One region of the Nocardiopsis sp. NPDC006198 genome, then DNA from elsewhere that is predicted to be linked to it. Evidence: predicted binding sites of a transcription regulator. Region 1 holds the regulator's gene; each other region holds the start of a gene.
What was found. Region 1 encodes LexA, which represses DNA repair genes until DNA is damaged. Its sites were predicted from a motif close to TCGAACANNTGTTCGA; they were not measured.

Region 1 (7,025 bases):
GAGGAGGGCTGGGAGAAGCTGGGGCACGTGGGCACCGTCGCCGTCGGCCACTGGCCCGAGGCGGACCCCGGCCTCCTGGTGCAGGAGACCGTGACCTGTGTCGTGCAGGTGCAGAGCAAGGTTCGTGACAAGCTGTCCGTGGCGCCCGACATCGACCCCGCCGAGCTGGAGAAGCTGGCGCTGGCGTCGGAGCGGGCACAGGGCTTCATCGGCGACAAGCAGATCCGCAAGGTCATCGTGCGCGCGCCGAAGCTGGTGAACATCGTCGTCGGCTGACCGGAACGGGACGGCGGCCGCCGGGCGCGGCCGCCGTCCCCCGCGGTCGGCTCGGTGACCGACAGGGAGGCGGGTGGCCGGGTGGGTCCCCTCGTGCGGGTGGCCGTGATCGGTGCGGGCGCGGTGGTGCTGTCCGCGGCCGCCGTCGGCGGCGGGCTGTGGCTGTCCGGGAACGACCCGGACGTCCCCGAGAGCGGTGACGTCCACGCCGCGGCGACCGGCTGCGACGCCGTCACCGGCGAACTCCTCGCGGAGCGCCTGCCCGGGGCGGTCGCGCAGCCCCGGGAGCAGGGCCCCCTGGAGGGCGGCGACAACCTCGTGTGCGCGTGGTCCTCGCCCGGGGCCCCCGGCGGCGACGGGGGAGCACTGCGCGTCGACGTGTCGGCGCTCTTCACCGACGCCACGGGGGAGGAACCGGTGACCGGGGCCGACCGCGCCGCGGAGGCGTACACGGCACTGCTGCCCGTGCGCGCCGAGGAGGTGGACCTGCCGACGGGCGAGGGCGCGGTGTGGCACGGGCAGGTGCCCGGCACCGCCGAACTCGCCTTCCACAGCGACAACCTGTTCGTGCGCGTGTCCTACGCGGGCCTGGCCGGGCAGGAGCCGGTCGACCCCGAGGAGGCGGCCGACCTGGCCGCCGAGTTCGCCGGACGGATCGGGGAGTCCCTGTGAGCCCGCAGTACCCCGCCCAGCCCCCGTACGGCCCTCCTCCCGAGGTGGTGCCGTCGGCGCAGCCGCAGAGCAGGGGTTGCGCGACGGCGGGAGTGGTCGCCGCCGGCCTGGCCCTGCTCCTGCTCGCGGCCGGCGCGATCTGGTACGTCGTCACGCGGGACTCCCCGGAGACGGGCGAGTACGAGTCGGCCCCCGAGTGCGCCGCCGTAGCGACGGAGACGCTGGACGCGCTGGTGCCGGGGCACGAACTGGAGCTGGAGGAGCCGGTCGGCGGTCCGGAGGACCCGGCCGGGTCCGGGTGGCAGTGCCGCTGGGCCACCCCGGAGGGCCCGGGAGAGGCGGTTCCGGCCACGGCGACGCTGGTGATGGTGGCCGCTCCCAACCCGGGCGGGGTGACGACCGCCGCCGACAACCTGCGCGCGACCACGGAACAGCACGACACCACCGGGCTGGACGGTGTCGGGGAGGAGGCGGTGCGCTGGACCCGCGGGGCGCCGTTCACGGTCGGCTGCGTGGGGACGCGGGTCTCCAACCTGTACCTGGAGTCCTGCTACAGCGTGGCGTCCCGCTACGACGCGACCGAGCCGGCCGACGAGGAGCGTATCGTCGCCGACGCGGAGGAGCTCGCCCTGGCGGTGGTCGGGGCCCTCCCGGAGTCGATCCCCGAGTGACGGGCCGGCGCCCCCCGGGCGTCCCCGACGGCCGGGAGCCCTACCAGGCGGTGTCGAGGAACTCCTCCAGCGCCGGGGCGACCCCCTCGGCGAAGGGTCTGTCCGAGTCCAGGACCGCCGCTCCGGGCTCGTCCTCGAAGGCCCGGAGGATGTGGTCGGTACCGGGCAGGTCCACGCGTTCGGCGCCGTCCAGACCCGTCATGAGCCGGTCCACGTCCTCCCGCGAGACCTGGGCGTCGTCCTCCCCCCACAGGACCAGGACCGGTGTGCCCTCGGGCAGGTCGCGACCGAGTTCGACGGGGTCGAGGCCGTCCATGAACGCGAGGAAGTCGGCGTTCCACGGTGTGTAGACGCCGAACCGGTCGCTCTCCTGCGACGTGAGGTCGCGTCCTCCCCTGACCGCGGCCCGCCCGGCGCGCATGTCCGAGAGGATCTGCACCGCCTCCGCCTCCTCGATCTGGCCCGCCCCCTCCGCCAGGCGGACCTGCTCGGTGAGCTGGCGGTCGAGGAGGTCCAGGTAGCGCGTGCCCGGAGGGGCGGCCAGCACCAGCGCGGGCGAGGGGTGCCCGGAGCCGATGAGCTCGTGGGCGCGCAGGGCGTAGAGGGCGCCCTCGCTGTGGCCGACGACGACCACGCGCCCCGGGTCCACCTCGGGCTGCGCGACGAGCTCCTCGTACGCCGCCACGACCTGCCGGTCGAAGACCCCGGGGTCCACCGGGGCGATCGTCCGGACACCCCCGGGGCCGGTCTCCTCCCCGGTCTGCGGGTCCGGGCCGCTGCCGAACTTGTCGTAGCGCAGCGAGGCCACACCGGCTTCGGCGAGTACGCGGGAGAGGTTGCGGTTGGTGTCGGCGTCGGGCCGCGCGGGCGCGTTGCCGTCGCGGTCGGTGGGACCGCTGCCGGAGATGATGAGTGCGCCGGGGACCCTCCCGGACGCGTCGTGCGGTGTGCGGAAGCTCGCGGAGACCTCGTGCCCGCCGCCCTCGAAGGCGAGTTCGCGCTCGACCCCGCCGGCACCGGGGGGCTCGGCGCCGCCTGTGTCGGCCGGGGCGCAGGCGGCGGCGGAGAGCAGGACCGCGAGGGCACCGCCGACCAGTGCGGCGCGCGGTCGGGCGGAGGGGGAGGAGAGTGGTGTGGACACGGTTCCAGCCTAGCGGCCCCGCCCGGCGGGCCCCCGTCGTCCACAGGCCCTCCCGCGACCGTGCGCGTGCCGGGCGTCCCATGCCAGGGAGGCCGGGGATGCGCCGAGGTTCCCGCGATCGCGCGCGTGCCGAGCGGCCCCGGCCGCCGGGCGCCCGCGCGCACGGCACGGCGCCCCCGGGCCGTCGCAGGACGGCGCCGGGGGCGCGGGGCAGTGGGGCCGGACCGGGGTCAGACGCGTCGCATGACCGCGACGACCTTGCCCAGGACGGTGGCGGCGTCCCCGTTGATCGGCTCGTAGGCCTCGTTGCGCGGCATCAGCCAGACGTGGCCGTCCTCCTCGCGGCGCAGGACCTTGACGGTCGCCTCGTCGTCCAGCAGGGCCGCCACGATGTCACCGTTGTTGGCGTCCTGCTGCTGGCGGACCACGACCAGGTCGCCGTCGGTGATGGCGGCGTCGATCATCGAGTCGCCGACCACGGTGAGCATGAACAGGCGGCCCTCCCCGACCAGCTGGCGGGGCAGCGCGAGCACGTCCTCCACCGACTCCTCGGCCAGGATGGGCCCGCCGGCGGCGATGCGGCCGACCAGGGGCACGGCCGCGGCGCGCGAGGGGTCGATGTCCTCGGGGGTCACGGTCCGGCCGGAGGAACGGCCGGGCGAGCGCAGCTCCACCGCCCGGGGCCTGTTCTGGTCCCGGTGCAGGTAGCCCTTGCGCTGGAGGACCTTGAGCTGGTGCGCCACGCTGGAAGGGCTGGAGAGGCCGACCGCTTCCCCGATTTCCCTTATCGACGGGGGGAAGCCCCGCTCGCGCACATACCGCTGGATGCAGTTCAGGACGCTCTGCTGTCGGGCGGTGAGTTTGGGGGCTTCGGGCGTGGATCCCCCCGTGTTCCCCACTGCGGTGAGAACGGCGGTGGAATCTGCGGTTCCGGGATTCTCCTCCGGCACGGCCGGGCCTCCTCGGCATTCGGTTCGGTCAGGGCCTGATTGCGTGACTGGCCACCACCGGTCCGCAACCGCGCCGACCTGGGGTCCGCGTGATGGCGAAACCAGCGTGAAATCACAGTCAACATTAGACGTTGCGCACGGTGATATCAAACAAGCGTTCGATGGCTCGGTCCATTGTCCCGCGTGTTTTCGCGGTCAATTTCCGGCCTCTACCGACGTGTGTACACGTGTTCACGTGGTGTTGTCCCCGGAATGCGCGAACACGTCTCCCCGAGGGCGGTTCCGGGGGATGTGGGACTGGTCTCCCGGATCCCGGGGGCGATGCCGGAACCCCCTCGTGGGACGTGCTTCCGGGCGCGGCGGGCCGCCGGTCGCAGCGGGCGCCGGGGGCCTCCGCCGCTATTCTTGTCGACGGAGCCGGACGCCCCCGGGGCGGCCCGGCGCCCCCGCGCCCCCATGTCCGCCCTCTGCCTCCGCCGCGGGTCCCGTCGCGTGCCCGCGTGCGGGACACGCGGGCCGCGGAGTTGCGGGCCACCCCTTGCTGCGCCTAAGTTCGACCACAACATCTGGTGCTCTCGCGGGATGGATTGTCCAGGAGTTGTGGTTTAGTAGAGATACAGGGTGTCGATTCGGTGAGGGAAGCAGGTGAACCAGGATGCACTGTCCGTTCTGCCGCCATCCGGACACCAGGGTGATCGACAGCAGGTCCACCGACGACGGCGCGGCCATCAGGCGCCGCCGGTCCTGCCCGGTGTGCGAGCGCAGGTTCACCACGCAGGAGACCGTCCTGCTGATGGTCGCCAAGCGCTCCGGGGTCACCGAGCCCTTCAGCCGTACCAAGATCATCGCCGGGGTGCGCCGGGCCTGCCAGGGCCGCCCCGTCTCCGAGGACGCGCTCGCCAAGCTCGGCCAGCAGGTCGAGGAGGAGATCCGCGGACGCGGCGTCGCCGAGGTGCCGGCCCACGAGATCGGCCTGGCCATCCTCGGCCCGATGCGTGACCTGGACGAGGTGGCCTACCTGCACTTCGCCAGCGTCTACCGCGGTTTCGAGAGCCTCGCCGACTTCGAGGCCGAGATCGCCAGCCTGCGGCAGGACCGGGAGGACGGTGACGGCGGCGCGGCCGGCCCCCTCCCCGAGAGCAGCACCACCACCGGGTAGCGCCCCCGCGGCCGGGAGAGGGCCGCGGGCGGGGCACCGCAGGGGCCGGCCGGACACCGCGGGACACGTCCTCCCGTGACCGGCCGTCCCGTATTCCAAGGACGCCGTGCACGGTTGGGCAGGCCGTGCCCACGAGGTAGGGGGAGAATCCACGATGACGGAAACCGCCAGCGGTTCGACGGGGCGCAAGGGCAAGGGGAGCCGCAAGGGCCTGAAGATCAAGCGGGTCTTCACGACCCCCGGGACGCACCCGTACGACTCCCTGGAGTGGGAGCGCCGCGACGTCGTCATGACCAACTGGCGTGACGGCACGGTCAACTTCGAGCAGCGCGGCGTGGAGTTCCCCGCCTCCTGGTCCATGAACGCCACCCAGATCGTGGCGAGCAAGTACTTCCGCGGAGCCGTCGGCACCCCCGAGCGCGAGTGGAGCCTCAAGCAGCTCATCGACCGCGTCGTCGGCGTCTACACCGCGACCGGCGTCGAGCACGGCTACTTCGCCGGCGACGAGGACGCGGAGATCTTCGACCACGAGCTCAAGCACGCCCTCGCCAACCAGCTGTTCAGCTTCAACTCGCCGGTGTGGTTCAACGTCGGGACGGCCTCGGCGCAGCAGGTCAGCGCGTGCTTCATCCTCTCCGTCGACGACACCATGGAGTCGATCCTCGACTGGTACAAGGAAGAGGGGATCATCTTCAAGGGCGGGTCCGGCGCGGGTGTGAACCTCTCCCGCATCCGCTCCAGCAAGGAGCTGCTGTCCTCGGGCGGCACGGCCTCCGGACCCGTGTCCTTCATGCGCGGAGCCGACGCCTCGGCCGGGACCATCAAGTCCGGTGGAGCCACCCGCCGGGCCGCCAAGATGGTCGTCCTGGACGTCGACCACCCCGACATCGAGGAGTTCGTCGAGACCAAGGCCCGCGAGGAGCACAAGATCCGCGCCCTGCGCGATGCCGGCTTCGACGTGGACCTGGGCGGCGCCGACATGTTCAGCGTCCAGTACCAGAACGCCAACAACTCCGTCCGCGTCTCCGACGCGTTCATGCGCGCCGTCGACACCGGGTCGGAGTTCGGCCTCACCTCCCGCACCACCGGCGAGGTCGTCGCCACCGTGGACGCCAAGGACCTCTTCACCCGGATGGCCAGGGCCGCCTGGGAGTGCGCCGACCCCGGCATCCAGTACGACGGCACCATCCAGGACTGGCACACCAACCCCGAGACCGGGCGGATCAGCGCCAGCAACCCGTGCAGCGAGTACCTGTCCCTGGACGACTCGTCCTGCAACCTGGCCTCGATCAACCTGCTGAAGTTCCTGCGCGAGGACGACACCTTCGACGTCGAGGGCTTCACCAGGCTCACCGAGCTGGTCATCACGGCGATGGACATCTCCATCACCTTCGCCGACTTCCCGACCGAGAAGATCGGTGAGACGACCCGCTCCTACCGCCAGCTCGGCATCGGCTACGCCAACCTGGGCGCCCTCCTCATGGCCACCGGCCACGCCTACGACTCCGACGGCGGCCGCGCCGTCGCCGCCGCCGTCACCTCGCTGATGACCGGCACCGCCTACCGCCGCAGCGCGGAGCTGGCCGGGGTGGTCGGCCCCTACGACGGCTACAAGCGCAACGAGCAGGCCCACAAGCGCGTCATGCGCAAGCACGCCGCCGCCAACGACGACCTGCGCACGGTGACCTCCCTGGAGGAGCCCGTCCACGCCGCGGCCACCCGCGAGTGGGCCGAGTGCCTCAGGGTCGGGGAGCGCAACGGCTGGCGCAACGCCCAGGCGAGCCTGCTCGCGCCCACCGGCACCATCGGCTTCATGATGGACTGCGACACCACCGGCATCGAGCCCGACTTCTCGCTGGTCAAGTTCAAGAAGCTGGTCGGCGGCGGTTCGATGCAGATCGTCAACCAGGCCATCCCGCGCGCGCTCGCGAACCTGGGATACCAGGACGAGCAGGCCGAGGCGATCGTCGAGTACGTCGCCGGGAACGGCCACGTCGTGGACGCCCCCTCCCTGCGTCCCGAGCACTACGAGGTGTTCGACTGCGCGATGGGCCGCCGCTACATCAAGCCCATGGGCCACGTGCGGATGATGGCCGCCGTGCAGCCGTTCCTGTCCGGCGCGATCTCCAAGACGGTGAACGTGCCGGAGGACGCCA
Region 2 (7,025 bases), on a different contig from region 1:
ACCTCGCCCGCGAACCCGCCCGCGCCCCGCAACAGCTCGCCGCCGGCCAGGATGCCCGCGCCGATCCCCACCTCGCCGGTCACGTACGCCAGATCCGGCGTGCCCGCGAAGGACCCCACCCGGTACTCCGCCATCGCCGCCAGGTTCGCGTCGTTGTCCACGTGGACCGGCACCCCACCCGCCCCCGCCGTACGCAGCAGGTCCTCCACCCGGTCCCGCAACCGCACGCCCTGCCAGCCCAGGTTGGGCGCGCGGGTGACGGTCCCCGCGGGCGCGTCGATCAGCCCCGGCACGGCCACACCCGCCGCCACCACGGCGCGCCCGCTGAGCGGCGGGGACTCCATGGTCTCCCGCAGCGTCCGCGCGATGCGCCGCGCGCACGCCTCCGGCCCCGCCGAGCGCGCGTCGAAGGGGACGTGGCGGCCCACGAGTTCGTTCCGCAGCAGGTCCACGGCGACCACCGACAGGTAGTCGACGTTGACCTCCAGGCCGACCGCGGCCACCGACGAGTCGTCCAGCGCCAGCAGCACGCCCGGACGGCCCACCCTCTGCCGCGAGGTCTCCCCGGTCTCCAGGACCAGCCCCCGCGCCATCAGGTCGGCGACCAGGCTGGACACGGTGGTCTTGTTCAGGCCCGTCGCGGACGCGACCGCCGAGCGCGAACACGGGGCCAGCTCGCGGACCGTGCGCAGCACGACGCCCAGGTTGGTCTCGCGGACCGTCTGGAAGCTGACCGTTCCCGAACCGACCGTCACCGGGTCCCCCTCGCGTCGCCGGCGCCGCGCGCCGTGCCCGGATCGTACAGGGGCCGCGGAGGGGGCGCGGAAACCCGGTTGCGCCGTTCCCGGCCCTCTGGTGGAATCCCGACCATGGTTCCCCCCGACGTCTTTCGCGACCAGCCCGCGCTCCACGGGACGAAGGTCCGGCTCGTGCCCCTCGACGCCGAGAGCGGCGAGGCCCTGGTCGGTCCGACGGTGGACATGGACCCCGAGGTCCGCCGGTTCACGGGGACCCACCGCCGGTTCACCGAGGACGTGCTGCGGAGGTGGTACGCCACCCGCCCCGACCACCACGACCGCGCCGACTGGGTGATCGTGTCGCGGGAGGACGGGACGGCCGTGGGCGACTGCGCGCTCCTCGGACTCGACCCGGACAACGCCTGCGCCGGGTACCGGATCGCGCTCAACGACATGGCCTTCACCGGGAGGGGCTACGGGACCGAGGCCACCGGCCTGGTGCTGGAGTACGCGTTCACGGTGGCCGGTCTGCACCGGGTGGGCCTGGAGGTGTTCGCGTTCAACGCCAACGCCCAGAAGTCCTACGCCCGCTCCGGTTTCGTCAGGGAGGGCGTCCGGCGCAAGTGCCTGCGCTGGAACGGGGAGTGGCACGACGCCGTCCTCATGTCGGTCCTCGCCGAGGAGTACGAGGAGCTGCGCGCCTCCCGGGGGCGCTGAGGGGCGCGGGGCGTGCGGCGGCCGTCCCTGCCGGTCTCGTAGGCTCGTGCGCATGCCCGTACCTGACTTCCTCCTCGCGCTGCGCGACCACGTCGGCCACGGTCTCCTCCCGCTCGTGGGGGTCACGGGGGTGGTGATCGGCGAGAACGGCGACATCCTCCTGCACAGGCGCGCCGACGACGGCCGCTGGGCCGCGCCCGGCGGCATCCTCGAACCCGGGGAGCAGCCCGCCCGCGCGGTCGTGCGCGAGGTGTGGGAGGAGACCGGCCTGGAGGTCGAGGTCGAGAGGCTGGCCAGCGTGGTCGGCCAGGAGCCCCACACCTATCCCAACGGGGACCGGGTCCAGTTCCTCGACCTGGCCTTCCGCTGCCGCGTCGTCGGCGGCGCCCCCGACGCCGGTGGGGACGAGACCCTGGAGGTGCGGTGGTTCCCGCCGGACGCGCTGCCGGAGATGCCGCAGCGCGTCCTCGACCGCATCGCGAACGCCCGCGCCGACGACCCCGCCCCGTACTTCGTCGTGTAGGGACGCAGGCTCCGGGCCTCCGCGAGCCAGGGCGCCGCGACACGCCGGAGGCGGGTCCACCGCCCCGGGCGGCCCGCGCCCCTAGGGTGTTCCGGGTCCGACACCGCCCGGCTGGGCGACCGTTTCGAGAGGCTTGACTTTCTCGAACAAGAGTTCGATAGGCTGCCCGCGTGAGTCTCCTGAACGAACACATCGACGTACGTTCCACCCGGGGCGGCACCCCCGCCCGGTTCACCTGGCGCGGTCGCACCTTCCGGGTGCGCAGGATCATCGGGGACTGGCCCGCCCGCCCCGAAGTGCCCGGAACACCCGCCACCCAGGTCCACCTGCTCCGCGTCTCGGCCGAGTCCGAGGCGGGGGAGCCCAGCATCATCGACATCACCCGCGACGTCGCGTCCGACCGCTGGACCATGCGCCGCCAGTGGAGCTAGGCGCACCGACCGCGGGGGTCGGTGACGACCGCCCCGCCTGACACATGACGAGAGGGCCTCCGGTGTCGGTGTGGACCGCGACGTCCGCACCGGCGTACCGGATGGCCCTCGGCGCCCCACACCGCCTGTGGCGGCGCCCGTCCCACACCCGCCGGACGCCCGGCGTCGGCCCGATGCGCGCTCCTGGGCGGACGGCCGTCCCGACGGTCAGAGGAAGACGCGTCCGCGCCGGGTGCGGTCGCGGAGCGCCGCCATCCGCCGCGTGTTGCTGGGGCGGCGGATCAGCAGGTGGTACAGCAGCAGGGAGCAGCCCCGGTCGGTGCGGGCCCGGTCCGCCATCTCCCCCATGTTCACCCGGGTGTAGAGGCGGGCTCCCCCGGCGAGGAGCCTGACGGCGTGCGCCCCCTCGGGGAAGCGGGAGTAGGCGTGGTCGTCGGCGGTGTACTCCATCGCGCGGGACAGCGCCGAACCGAGCCCCGGGACGAGGTCCCCGCCGATCGTCGCCATCCGCCGCCAGAAACCGGTGTGGCCGGCGGCCACGTGGCCGAGCTGGTGGGCGACCAGGAACGCCAGGGCCTCCGGGTCGCGCAGCCCTCCACCGCCGTCGAACAGCGCGTCCGACAGCACGAGGTAGCGGCGCCGCCCGTGGCCGGAGGCGTCCGTCCCGCAGGGCCCGCCGCCGATCCGGACATACGCCTCGGGGGGTCTCGGCAGACCCATGTCGGCGGCCAGGGACACCACCGTCCGGTACGCCTCGGGGAACTGCGTCGGCGAGATCTTCACCGACTCCGCGCGGCGCCGGGCGTACAGCAGCCCCCGCGCCGCCCAGCACACCACGGGTACCGCCGCCAGCGCGCAGACCACGCACTCCCACGACCCCGTCGCCGCCCACACGGTGCGGGCGAGCACCGCGGCCATCACGAGGGTCACGGCCGCGCACGCCGCCAGCAGCGGTCCCTCCCACGGGTGCGCGGGCGTCGGCACGAGTTCCTCGTCCGCGTCGCAAGGGACCAGGTCGGCGGAGCGGCCGGCCACCGGCGGGAGCCGCGCCCCCGCCCCGGAGGGCGCGGTGGGGCCGGGTGCGCCGCGGACCGGCCAGGCGGTGGCGCGGCCCTCCGGGCACGTCGGGTGGAACATCCTGCCTCCCCTCGGGTCACGGTCAGTGAGACAGCAGGGTCGACTACTCGCTGTGTTCAAATATTACTTTCCGCTTCCCCGGGGATGGGGTTCGTGCGCTACGGCGTGTCCGGAAGAGGCGGGTCGGTACTGGTTGCCCGGGCGGTCACGTCCGGGCCCCGCCCGGGACGCGCGCCTGCCGCGGGCCCGGTCCCCGCGCGGACCCGCCCGCCGGGCGGGACCGCCCCCTCCACGGGCCCGCCCCCGTCCGCGCCGCCGGGGACCGGAGGGTACGCGCGGCCGGTCCCGCCGGCCGGGCTCCGCCCCCGCGCCTCGCGTCCGGTGTGCGCCAGGACCGCCCCGACTACTGCTGCTCGTAGCGGCGCAGCTCCTCCGCCAGCGCGTCCAGGAACCGGTCCACCTGAGCCGGGTCGTACCCCGGACGCGCCCGGGTGGTGGCGAACTGGACCCGCTCCACCTCCGCCGCCGTGAGGGTCGCGCGGTCCGGGAGCCCCTGCTGGAGCGCGTCGAGCGTGAACTCGGCGCGGTCCAGGAAGTCGTCGACCTCCTGCTCGTTGTAGCCCGTGGTCAACCGGGTGGTGGCGAACTGCTGCTCACGGATGTCCTCCGGCGTCATCCCGAACCTGTGCGGCGGCCCCGCGGGGCCGGTCCGGCCGGGAGGCGTGTGGCGCCGGCCCTCCGGCGGGTCCTGCCGTTCGGCCGCACCGGCCCGGGAGGCCCCCGGCCGGGGCGGCAGCGGAGGGGTGGTCCGGTCGCCGAACCGGCCGAGGCCGCGTCCGGCGAGGTCGGCGACCACGACGTCGAGGAAGTCGTCGACCTCGTCCTCGCGGTACCCCGGGCTCAGCCTCGTGGTGCGGAACCGTGAGTTGCGCACCTCGTCGGCCGTGATGAGCGGGCCCGTGCGCGGCCCGCCCTCCAGGGCGACGAGCGTCGCCTCGATCCGGTCGAGGAGCGCGTCGACGTCCTCCTCGTTGTAGCCCGGGCGCAGACGCACCGTGTGGAACTTCTTTTCGCGGATGTCCGCCGGTGTCAGAGGCATGGTCCCCATTGTGCAGTTCAGGAGGTTCTCGTGGCGGTCATCCCCGGCCCGCGCGTGATTCCGCGTCCGAGGGCGGATTCGACGAGACTGGCGAGGACCTCCCGTACCCGTCCGCGGCCGTACCCGCACAGGGCCGGGGCCGGTCCTCGGCGCCGATCGGCGCCGGCCGCCGGTCCCCGGGCGGGCCGGGGAAGGGGGCGCCCGCGTGGGGCGCGGCCACCGCGAAGGACGCCCGGCCGAGGACGTCCTCGGCCCGGGCGCGGTGGAAGCCGCGCAGAACCGCGCCGGGGGCCGGGGCCTCCGGCAGGCCCTGCGCGGGGCGGGGGGAGGTCATGCACGCATTATGCCGAGGAGGGACGGCCCCCGCCATACGAACGGGCGGTCTTGGCCGGGTGCGGACGTTCCGGCCGGTCCTCAGCTCCGCATGAGGTAGGCGGCCATCCCCTGGGCGATGGAGTCCGCGGCGCGCTCGCGCCACGCGGGGTCGGACAGGAGTTCGGCGTCCTCGGGGTTGCGCATGTTGCCCGCCTCCAGGAACACCTTGGGCACCGTGGACATGTTCAGCCCGCCCAGGTCGGTGCGCTCGTCCAGGCCCTCGTCGGCGAGGTAGTCGGCGTAGGGGATGTCGCTCCCCTCCAGGTACGCGCGGCGGAGGTCCTCGGCGAGCAGCCGGGAGGGCTCCACGATCTCCTCGGTGAAGCCGTCCACCTCGCCGGGCATGATCACGTGGAACCCGCGACCGGACTCGGGCCCGCCGTCGGCGTGGATGGACAGGGCCGCGTCGGCCTCCGCCTCGTTGCCGATCCCGGCGCGCTCGTCGATGCACGGACCGACGCCCTCGTCGTCCTCCCGGGTGAGGAGGACGGTGGCGCCGTCGGCCTCCAGCCGCTCCTTGACCAGGAGGGAGAGCTCCCAGTTGAACTCGTGCTCCGGGTAGCCGTCCCCGGTCTCGGCGCCGACGGTGTCGCAGGCCTTCTCCGCGGGGCCGGCGGGGACGAGCGCGTTGATCTCGCCCGGCGCGGAGGCGTTGCCGCCGTTGTGGCCCGGGTCGATGACGACGACGCGTGTGCCGAGGGGGCCCTCGCCGACGGGGCCGTCGTCGGGCGCGTCGTCCCCGGGTGCGGCGTCGCGGTCGCCGTCGGGGGCGTCGCCGCCGTCCTGCGGCCCGGGGAGGGGAGGCGCCGCCGTGGGGTCGCCGCCGGAGGCCCCTCCGGGCGAGGCCGAGCAGGCGGCGGTGAGGAGGAGGGCGAGGGACGCCAGAGACAGGGCGCGGGTGGCGCGGCTCCGGGGCCCTGGCGGTGCGGAGACGGGCATGCCCACAACCTAGTCGCTCGCGGTACCCGGGGCATACCGACTCATATCCCGACGAAAGGTGTTCGGCAGGGGAGAGGGGCCCGACAAAGGGGATGTGTCGCCCGTCACCGCGGAGGCGCCCGGGGATGTGCCGCGTCTCGCGGAACGCCCTTCCCGGGGTGCGCCTTTTCTTGTAGGACGCCCGTTCCCGGGCGAGGTTTACACCGTTCGGGAAAAAACCCTGAAGAGAATGAATCCATTGCTCAGAGTGACGCCCTTCTTCATCGTGATCTGTTCGTGATGGGATCTCGGCTGATTCTCCTGTTTCGTCCGATGTAAGGTTCGAGTGAGGAAACGGGAAGTCATTCCGACTCGGTTCCGCCGACCCACCGTTCTGTGGTCGCGACCGCGTTTTCCCCGTTTCCGCAGGCAGAGGGCTTCTGTGTGCCCACTGCCATCCCCCATCCGACCCTGGTTCGTGTTCCGCGCCCCCGAAATCCCGCTGTCGGCGGTTGTGCGCGCATCCAGGCCGGTCCGAGAAGTCTCGGACTGTGGTGATCCGAATGAGGATTGACTTGAAGAACACTCGCGTGACCGCGCGCCGCATTCTCCAGGGCGGCGCCGCTTTCGCGGCGCTCGGCGCGCTCGGCGTCGCCACGGCCCTCCCCGCCGCCGCCGACACCCAGACCGTGGGCTGGGCCCACGCCAACGTCGCCGACGGGTACGGCATCGCGGAGACCTACATCACCCCCCAGGGCGAGTCGAACAGCGACTCCAGCGGCTTCTCCGGCGCCCTCGACGAGTACTTCAGCATCGAGGCCTCCACCTCGGCCTCGGTCGACGGCAACGGCGCCACCGCCACCACCACGGTGGCGAGCGCCACCATCCGGCTCACCGCCTCCGACGTCGAGGAGATCATCGCGGACGCGGAGGACGAGGAGGCCGACGACGAGGAGTCGGACGCGGACGACGACCCCTCCGCCACCCCCTCGGAGGAGCCCGAGGAGCCCGGGGACGACGAGTCCACCGCTCCGGGTGAGGGCGAGGGCGAGGGCGACGGGGACGCGGGGACGCCTTCGGCCGAGCCCACGGACCCGCCCGCGGAAACCCCCGAGACCCCTGAGACCCCCGAGGTCCCTGAGACCCCC
Region 3 (7,025 bases), on a different contig from region 1:
ACGGTGCATTGACGAGGACCTGGTGATCCCGGTCGGCGCACGCGTCGACGTCGTGGAGATCGACGGAGCCACAGCCGTGGTCTATCCGCGCGAGGCCCTGCCAGGGGGCGCACCCGAGCACACGTCCTGAACCGCAGCCACGACCCCGAGGTCAGGTGCTGACATGATCGATCCGGCCATCCCCCTCATCATTCTCGCGGTCCTGTTCGTCGCGATCGCCCTGACCGCGATCCGCATCGTCCCTCAGGCGAGGGCGTACAACATCGAACGCTTCGGCCGCTACATCCGCACGCTCGGCCCCGGCCTGAACTTCATCATCCCGGGCGTCGACCGCGTCAACTCCAAGTTCGACCTGCGCGAGCACGTGTTCAGCTCGCGCCCCCAACCGGTGATCACGCAGGACAACCTGGTGGTCAACATCGACACCGTCCTCTACTACCAGATCACCGCGCCCAAGGCGGCGGCGTACGAGGTCGCCAACTACATCCAGGCCATCGACCAGCTCACGGTCACCACCCTGCGCAACGTCATCGGCTCCATGGACCTCGAGCAGACGCTCACCTCCCGCGAGGAGATCAACACCCGCCTGCGCGGGGTCCTGGACGACACCACCGGCAAGTGGGGCATCCGCGTCAACAGGGTCGAGATCAAGGCGATCGACCCGCCTCCCACCATCAAGGAGGCGATGGAGAAGCAGATGCGCGCCGACCGCGACAAGCGGGCGGCCATCCTGCACGCCGAGGGCGAGCGGCAGTCCCGCATCCTCAAGGCGGAGGGGGCGCGGCAGCAGGCCATCCTGGAGGCGCAGGGCGAACAGCAGGCCGCCATACTGCGGGCCGACGGCGAGGCCAAGGCGATCGAGCGCGTGTTCCAGGCGGTGCACGCCAACGACGCCGACGCCAAGCTGCTCGCCTACAAGTACCTGGAGACCCTGCCGAGCCTGGCGCAGGGCGAGGGGAACACGTTCTGGGTCATCCCCGGTGAGTTCACCGAGGCGGTCAAGAACGTCAGCCACGCCTTCGCCGGCGACGCGGCCGACCGCAAGCCGTCCACGGAGAAGGGCCACGGCGGCGAGGAGGGCGGGCCCGCCCGGATCGGGGCTCCCGACCCGGCCCGGTCCTCGTCCGCCCAGGCCGCCATGGACGCGGCGGAGGCCGCCGAACGGGCCGTGGCGGACGCCCGCGACGACGTGCGCCGGGCCGGCGCGGGCCTGCCGGGATCGCCGCCGGAGCCGCGCGGGGAGGACTGAACCCGGGTTCACCCGGCCCCGGCAGAGGGCCCCGGTGCGGGGGCGTGCCGCCCGGCGGCGCGCCCCTACCCCTCCTCGGTGACCTCGCCGAGGTAGAAGTCGGTGAAGAGCACGCCGAGGGGCTCGTTGCCGGGCCCGGGGCGGGTGACGACGCCGACCTGGCGGCGGTCCCCGGCCTCCTCCCCGTCGTCGGGCAGCGGGGTGTCGTCGACGGTGGTCAGCACGTGTTCGTCGTTGACCCACATCGACAGCTCCATGCGCTCCCCCTCCCCGTCCTCCGCGTCCTCGCCGTAGTACTGGCAGGAGAGCGTCACCGTGTTGGTCGGCACCGTGTCGGCCTCGAAGACGTAGGGGCGGTCCGGGTCGTAGTCGCCGTCCCGCACCTCCTCGTCGAAGAGGGGGTAGGGCTCGAACCCGGAGACCTCGGTGGTCTCGGCGAGGGTGCGGTCGCCGTCCTCCTCGTTCATCCGGCGGATCTCCGCGCGCCTGCCGTCGTAGCGGAGCAGGGCCTCGTAGTGGGTGCGGTACTCCTCGCCGTCGTTGTCCCAGCACCGCACCCCGAACACGGCCTGTTCGGGGCCCTCGACGACGTAGGCGGTGGAGCTGACCACGACCCTGTCGGGGAGCACGCTCTCGGTGGTGATCGCCGCTTTCGTGCCGCGGCTGACGTAGGTGCTGGTCCCGGGGTCGTGCTGGAGGAGGTAGCCGCGCTCCTCCTGCCAGTAGCCGTCCTCCGTGCCGGGGTCGTAGACCGAGCCCCAGTCCGGGTCGGTGGTGAAGTCGATCTCGTAGAGGGAGACGGTGGGCGGCACCTCCTCGGAGCCGTTCAGCAGGACGGCCCCGCCGACGGCGGCGACGAGGACGACCGCGGCCGCGGCGGCGCCGATCGCGACCGTCCTGCGGCGCCCGCCCGGGTTCGGGCGGGCGCCGGCCGCCACCGGGCCCACGGGGCCTCCCGGTCCGCCGGGGCCGCTGAAGTTCGCCTGCTGCGTGCCGGGGCGCCGGTCGTGCGGAGGGAGGGAAGGGCCTCCCGGGCCCGGCGGCGGGTAGTGGCCGGGGAGGTTCTGCCCCCGGCCCGGGGGCTGGTTCGGGTACACGGCCCGGTGTCCCTGGGCCGGCTGGGGGCCGGACGGCGGGTGCCCGCGCCCGTCGGGCATCTGCCGGGTCGGCGGGGTCCGGTCCGGGGGGACCTGCTGGGTGGGCGGCACCGGTCGAACCGGCGGCTGCTGCGCGTGGGGGTCCTGGAAGGGGTGGGCGCCGGCGGTCCCCGGCCGCAGGGGACCCCCGGCCTCGGAGGGCTGTCCGCCGGGGGGTGTGGCGGGGCCCCGGGGGGGCGGCCCCGCCTCCGGCCGGTCCGTTGTGCGCGGGCCCGGCGCCGGTCTCCTGCGGCGGCGCTCCGACCACGGGCACACCGCTGGGCGGGGCCCAGGAGTCCGTGATGGTGCGGCGGACCTCCGCCTCCTCCGGTTCCGCCTGACCGGTCAGGCGCGCCAGGATCTGCTGGGAGGACGGCCGGTTGGCGGGGTTCTTGTCCAGGGTCGCCCGGACCAGGTCCAGCAGGGCCGGGTCGAGGCCGTCGAGGCGGGGCGGCGCGGAGGAGATGTTGTGGAGGACGGCGGGCACGGTGGCCGCGTCGAAGGGGGTCCTGCCCGTGCCGGAGAAGGCGACGAGGCAGCCCCAGGCGAAGATGTCGGCGGCCGCGGTGGCCTGCTCCCCGAGGAGGAGTTCGGGGGCCATGTAGGACGGGGTGCCCATGAGCTGGCTGGAGCGGGTGACCCCGCCGCCCGCCTCGTCCAGGGCGCGGGCGATGCCGAAGTCGATGACCTTGGGGCCCACGGGGGAGAGCAGGACGTTGGCGGGTTTGAGGTCGCGGTGGACCACCCCCGACCCGTGGATGGCGGTGAGGGCGGCGGCCACGCCCAGGGCGAGCCCCTCGAGGGTGCCGCCGCCCATGGGCCCGCCCGAGCGGATCGCCTCGTCCAGGTTCGGCCCCGGCACGTACTCGGTGACGATGTAGAGGGGTTCGCCCTCCAGCCGGGCGCCGAGGACCCCGGCGGTGGAGAAGCGGGCGACGCGGCGGGCGGACTCGACCTCGCGTGCGAAGCGGAGGCGGAAGGACTCGTCGTCGGCCAGGTCGGGATGGATGAGCTTGACGGCCACGGACCGGCCGGAGGGGTCCTCGGCGAGGTACACGGTGCCCATGCCGCCGCGCCCCAGGCGGCTCACGATGCGGTGGCCGTCCAGTTCGCGCGGGTCCCCCGCACGCAGGGGTTTGCCGCTCTCGTGTCCGTTCGACGTCACAGTAGGGGGTCCCTCGTAGTGGCTCGTGTGTTGCGCGCCTGACAGCGTACCGAGGCCGACACGCCGACGCGTTCTGAACTGGTTCGGCGCTCGGCCGATCCGGGGCGGGGCCGGACGCCGAACGCGGTGGTGGGGAGGGCCGGAGGTCGACCGGGGTGTGTCCCGTTCGGGTGGCGGCCATCGAACAGTGCGCCGACGGCCCGGTGCTCGCGCCGGGGTTCCGCGCGGGGCCGGACCGGTCGTCACATGGGGGGATGCGGAACTTCCCGAAACAGTTCCACGGGGCCGCTGATTTCGCTAGGATTAGAACACATGTTCGACACTCGTCCGCGACTTCCCCACGGGTGGGTGTCCCGGCGACATGCGTTGGGGCTCAGGAGGCGGATGATGCTGAGGGGAAGTGTCGTGGGACGCTACTACGGGGCGGAGGTCACCGTCGTCGAGGATGACGGGCGCCCGGCCCGGTTCACGTGGAACGGCAGGGTGTACGGCGTGCGCAGGATCCTCGACCACTGGGTCACGCTGCGTATGGACTGGACGCCGGTGAGCGGGTCCCAGGTGCCCGAGCGCAGGCACTGGAGGGTGGAGGCGGGAACGTCCCGGTCCCAGGGCGTGTACGAACTGCGCCACGACACGGCCAGCGGGACCTGGCTGCTCTCCCGCGTGTGGGGCTAGGGCCTCTCGCGCGGACGCTCCCGGCCGGCCCGGCGCCCGCGCGGATCCGGACGGGCGGCCCCGCGGCCGTCCGCCCGGGGGCGGTCGGCGCGGGCGGGTCCGGGGGCGTCCGCCCGGGCGCGGTCCGCGCGGCGGGAGGCGGCCCGACGCCCGCGTGCCCGGGGCTACAGGCCGTCGGCGCGGACCAGGTCGGAGGGCAGGAGGCTGTACACGGCCAGGTCCGTCCGGCCCTCGTGCAGCGGCATCGCGCTCCGCTCGACGCCCTCGAAGGTGAATCCGGCCTGCTCCGCGACCCGGCGGGAGCCGGTGTTCCCGGTGCCCGCCTTGATCTCCACGCGGAGGAAGCCCTGGTCGACCGCCCAGCGGGAGACGGCCACGGCCGCCTCGGTCGCGTACCCCCGGCCGCGGCCCCAGGGGGACACCCAGTATCCGACCTCGGTGTTCATGGCGGGCCACAGGGTGCGGACCAGGCCGATGGCGCCCACCAGGCGGCCCGACCCCTTCTCCACGACGGCCCACTGCTGGCCCTCGCCGCCGGTGCGCATCCCCGGGGCGACCTCGCGGCACCACTGCTCGGCGTCCTCGCGGGTGTAGGGCCGCCCGGGGCCGGGGATCGGGATCCACCGCTGGAGCTCGGGGTCGGTGCAGCTCGTGTGCACGTCGTCGATGTCGGCCTCGACGAACGCGCGCAGGCGCAGGCGTTCGGTCTCCAGGATCACGGACGGCAGGATCGGGTGCTGCTGGACGGTGGACATGCCGCTGTTCCCCCTCGACATCGGTGCGGAGTGCGCTCACGATACGCGCCCGCGAGGAGCACCCGGGACCGGTCCGTGCCGGTCACGCCCGCGCGCCGGGTGCGGGCTCCCCCGCGCGGGCCGGTGGTGCGCAGAACAGTCCTCGGCCCCGCCCGTCCGGGCGGGGCGCCCCTCATGAAAGGCGTTGCCGTATGACCGCGACAGACCCCCGCCCCGAGCTCCTGCGCTACCTCCGGGGAGCCCGGGAGGCCGTCCTGTGGAAGCTGGACGGACTCTCGGAGTACGACGTCCGCCGACCGGTGACACCGACCGGGACCAACCTGTTGGGCCTGGTCAAGCACCTGGTCGCCGTCGAGTCGGACTACCTGGGGACGGTGTTCGGCCGCCCCTTCGGGGAGCCGGTGCCCTGGGCCGACCCCGACGCGGAGCCCAACACGGACATGTGGGCCACCCCCGACGAGTCGCGCGAGTACATCGTGGGCCTGTACAGGCGGGTGTGGGCCCATGGGGACGCCACGGTCGCCGAGCTGGGGGCGGACGCGGTCGGCCGCGTCCCCTGGTGGCCGCAGGACCGGGCCGAGGTGACGGTGCGGCTGGTCCTGGTCCACCTGATCGCGGAGACCGACCGGCACGCGGGGCACGCCGACATCCTCCGTGAGCTCATCGACGGCGCCGCCGGGCTGGCGGCCGGAGGGGACAACCTGCCCGCCGTGGACCGCGCCTGGTGGGAGGGGTACCGGGACCGCCTGGAACGCGCGGCGCGCGAGGCGGGCGCCGCGGACGGCCCGCCCCTGGGGTGAGGCGGGCGGCGCGGTCCACCGGAACGCGCCGGAGGGGCCGCACCGCCCGGCTCGTGTTCCCCGCCGCCGCGGACCCCGGCCTAGGAGGGGCCGCCGACGACGCGGTCGCGGATCGCGGTGTCGAAGGCCTCGGCGAACGCGTTGCCCGGGCACTCGGTGTCCAGCCAGTCCCGGTGCCGCGAGATCGCGTCGCCCGGCGTGACGGCGCCCGTGACGGGGTTCACGTACCCGATCCTCTCCGACGGGTCGACGCCGGTCACGGCGCACAGCAGGCGCAGCACGGCGACGAGGGAGTCCTGGGCCGCGTCCGTGGGCAGCTCCTCGGTGAAGTCGCCGAGCAGGCACACCCCCACGTTGCCGTGGTTGAAGCCGAACGCGTGCCCTGCGGTCACCGCGCGCGCCCGGCCCGGGGACGGGACCCCGGAGAAGACGGGCACGCCGTCCCCGCCCGAGTGGCGTCCCTCGTAGACCGTCCCCTCCGGGTCGATGAGCACGTGGTAGCCGATGTCGCCCCACGCCTGCTCGACCGCGTGCAGGTAGTGGACCGCCCGCACGTCCGCCGCGGGGTCGTCGCCCGTGGGCATGGCGGTGTGGTGCACGGTCAGCGCCTGCACGGGGTGGAACTCGGGGGCCCACAGGTCCTCACCCTCCTCGCCGAAGCGCCACGACTCGTCGGCGCCCCAGCCGGCCCGGGTGCGGAAGGGGACACCGGCGCGGGCGGCGGAGGAGCCGGGGGACAGCGTCACCCGCCCGGGCCCGCCGAGGCGCAGCTCCTCGCCGTCGGTGAGGTTCACGGCGGCGGTGCGCCCGCCGGGCCCGGCCTCGTAGCCGGTGGCGCCCTCCGGCGCGCGCACCAGCGCGGCGGCGGACGGCTCGCGGTCGTCACGCCCCCCGGTGTGCAGGTGGACGGGGCGCCACGGCCCGAGGCCGTCGGCGGTCTCGAAGCGGATCGCCGTGTCCCTGCCGCCGGGGGCGCCGGTGACCGCCACCATGTCGAAGCGCCTCTCCGGCCTGACCAGTCCGGCGGAGGAGGAGCGCTCGGCCAGGACCCGCGGGGCCGTGCCGTCGGACGCGGTCCCGGCGAGGGCGGGGCGGGGTGAGGGCAGAGCGGTCCCCAGCGCGGCCAGGCCGGCGGCGGCGGTGGCCCTGGTGAGGAAGGTACGCCTGTGCATCGTGTGTCCATTCCGTTCGGATCGGTCGGTTCCGGATCGCACCCGCCGGGGGCAGGGGGAGTGCGCACACCCT

Region 2: a site for LexA is predicted at 2,120-2,135, ahead of ABZ234_RS04565 (DUF6504 family protein). Genes of this name have one in related genera too.
Region 3: a site for LexA is predicted at 3,855-3,870, ahead of ABZ234_RS29595 (DUF6504 family protein). Genes of this name have one in related genera too.

Annotation. Positions count from the first base shown of each region.
Region 1 is NZ_JBEXSY010000088.1:2,092-9,116, reverse strand. It holds gene leuS (leucine--tRNA ligase) at 1-276, shown strand, start outside; gene ABZ234_RS31580 (hypothetical protein) at 358-948, shown strand; gene ABZ234_RS31575 (hypothetical protein) at 993-1,619, shown strand; gene ABZ234_RS31570 (alpha/beta fold hydrolase) at 1,660-2,760, opposite strand; gene lexA (transcriptional repressor LexA) at 2,991-3,710, opposite strand; gene nrdR (transcriptional regulator NrdR) at 4,366-4,869, shown strand; gene ABZ234_RS31555 (vitamin B12-dependent ribonucleotide reductase) at 5,024-7,025, shown strand, end outside.
Region 2 is NZ_JBEXSY010000004.1:72,632-79,656, forward strand. It holds gene ABZ234_RS04550 (ROK family transcriptional regulator) at 1-755, opposite strand, end outside; gene ABZ234_RS04555 (GNAT family protein) at 870-1,454, shown strand; gene ABZ234_RS04560 (NUDIX domain-containing protein) at 1,507-1,977, shown strand; gene ABZ234_RS04565 (DUF6504 family protein) at 2,148-2,408, shown strand; gene ABZ234_RS04570 (M48 family metallopeptidase) at 2,616-3,545, opposite strand; gene ABZ234_RS04575 (DivIVA domain-containing protein) at 3,889-4,593, opposite strand; gene ABZ234_RS04580 (hypothetical protein) at 4,622-4,918, opposite strand; gene ABZ234_RS04585 (N-acetylmuramoyl-L-alanine amidase) at 4,999-5,898, opposite strand; gene ABZ234_RS04590 (cell wall protein) at 6,453-7,025, shown strand, end outside.
Region 3 is NZ_JBEXSY010000071.1:25,582-32,606, forward strand. It holds gene ABZ234_RS29575 (NfeD family protein) at 1-130, shown strand, start outside; gene ABZ234_RS29580 (SPFH domain-containing protein) at 167-1,249, shown strand; gene ABZ234_RS29585 (hypothetical protein) at 1,315-2,346, opposite strand; partial or broken gene ABZ234_RS29590 (serine/threonine-protein kinase) at 2,792-3,451, opposite strand; gene ABZ234_RS29595 (DUF6504 family protein) at 3,938-4,225, shown strand; gene ABZ234_RS29600 (GNAT family N-acetyltransferase) at 4,390-4,980, opposite strand; gene ABZ234_RS29605 (DinB family protein) at 5,172-5,780, shown strand; gene ABZ234_RS29610 (N-acetylmuramoyl-L-alanine amidase) at 5,861-6,952, opposite strand.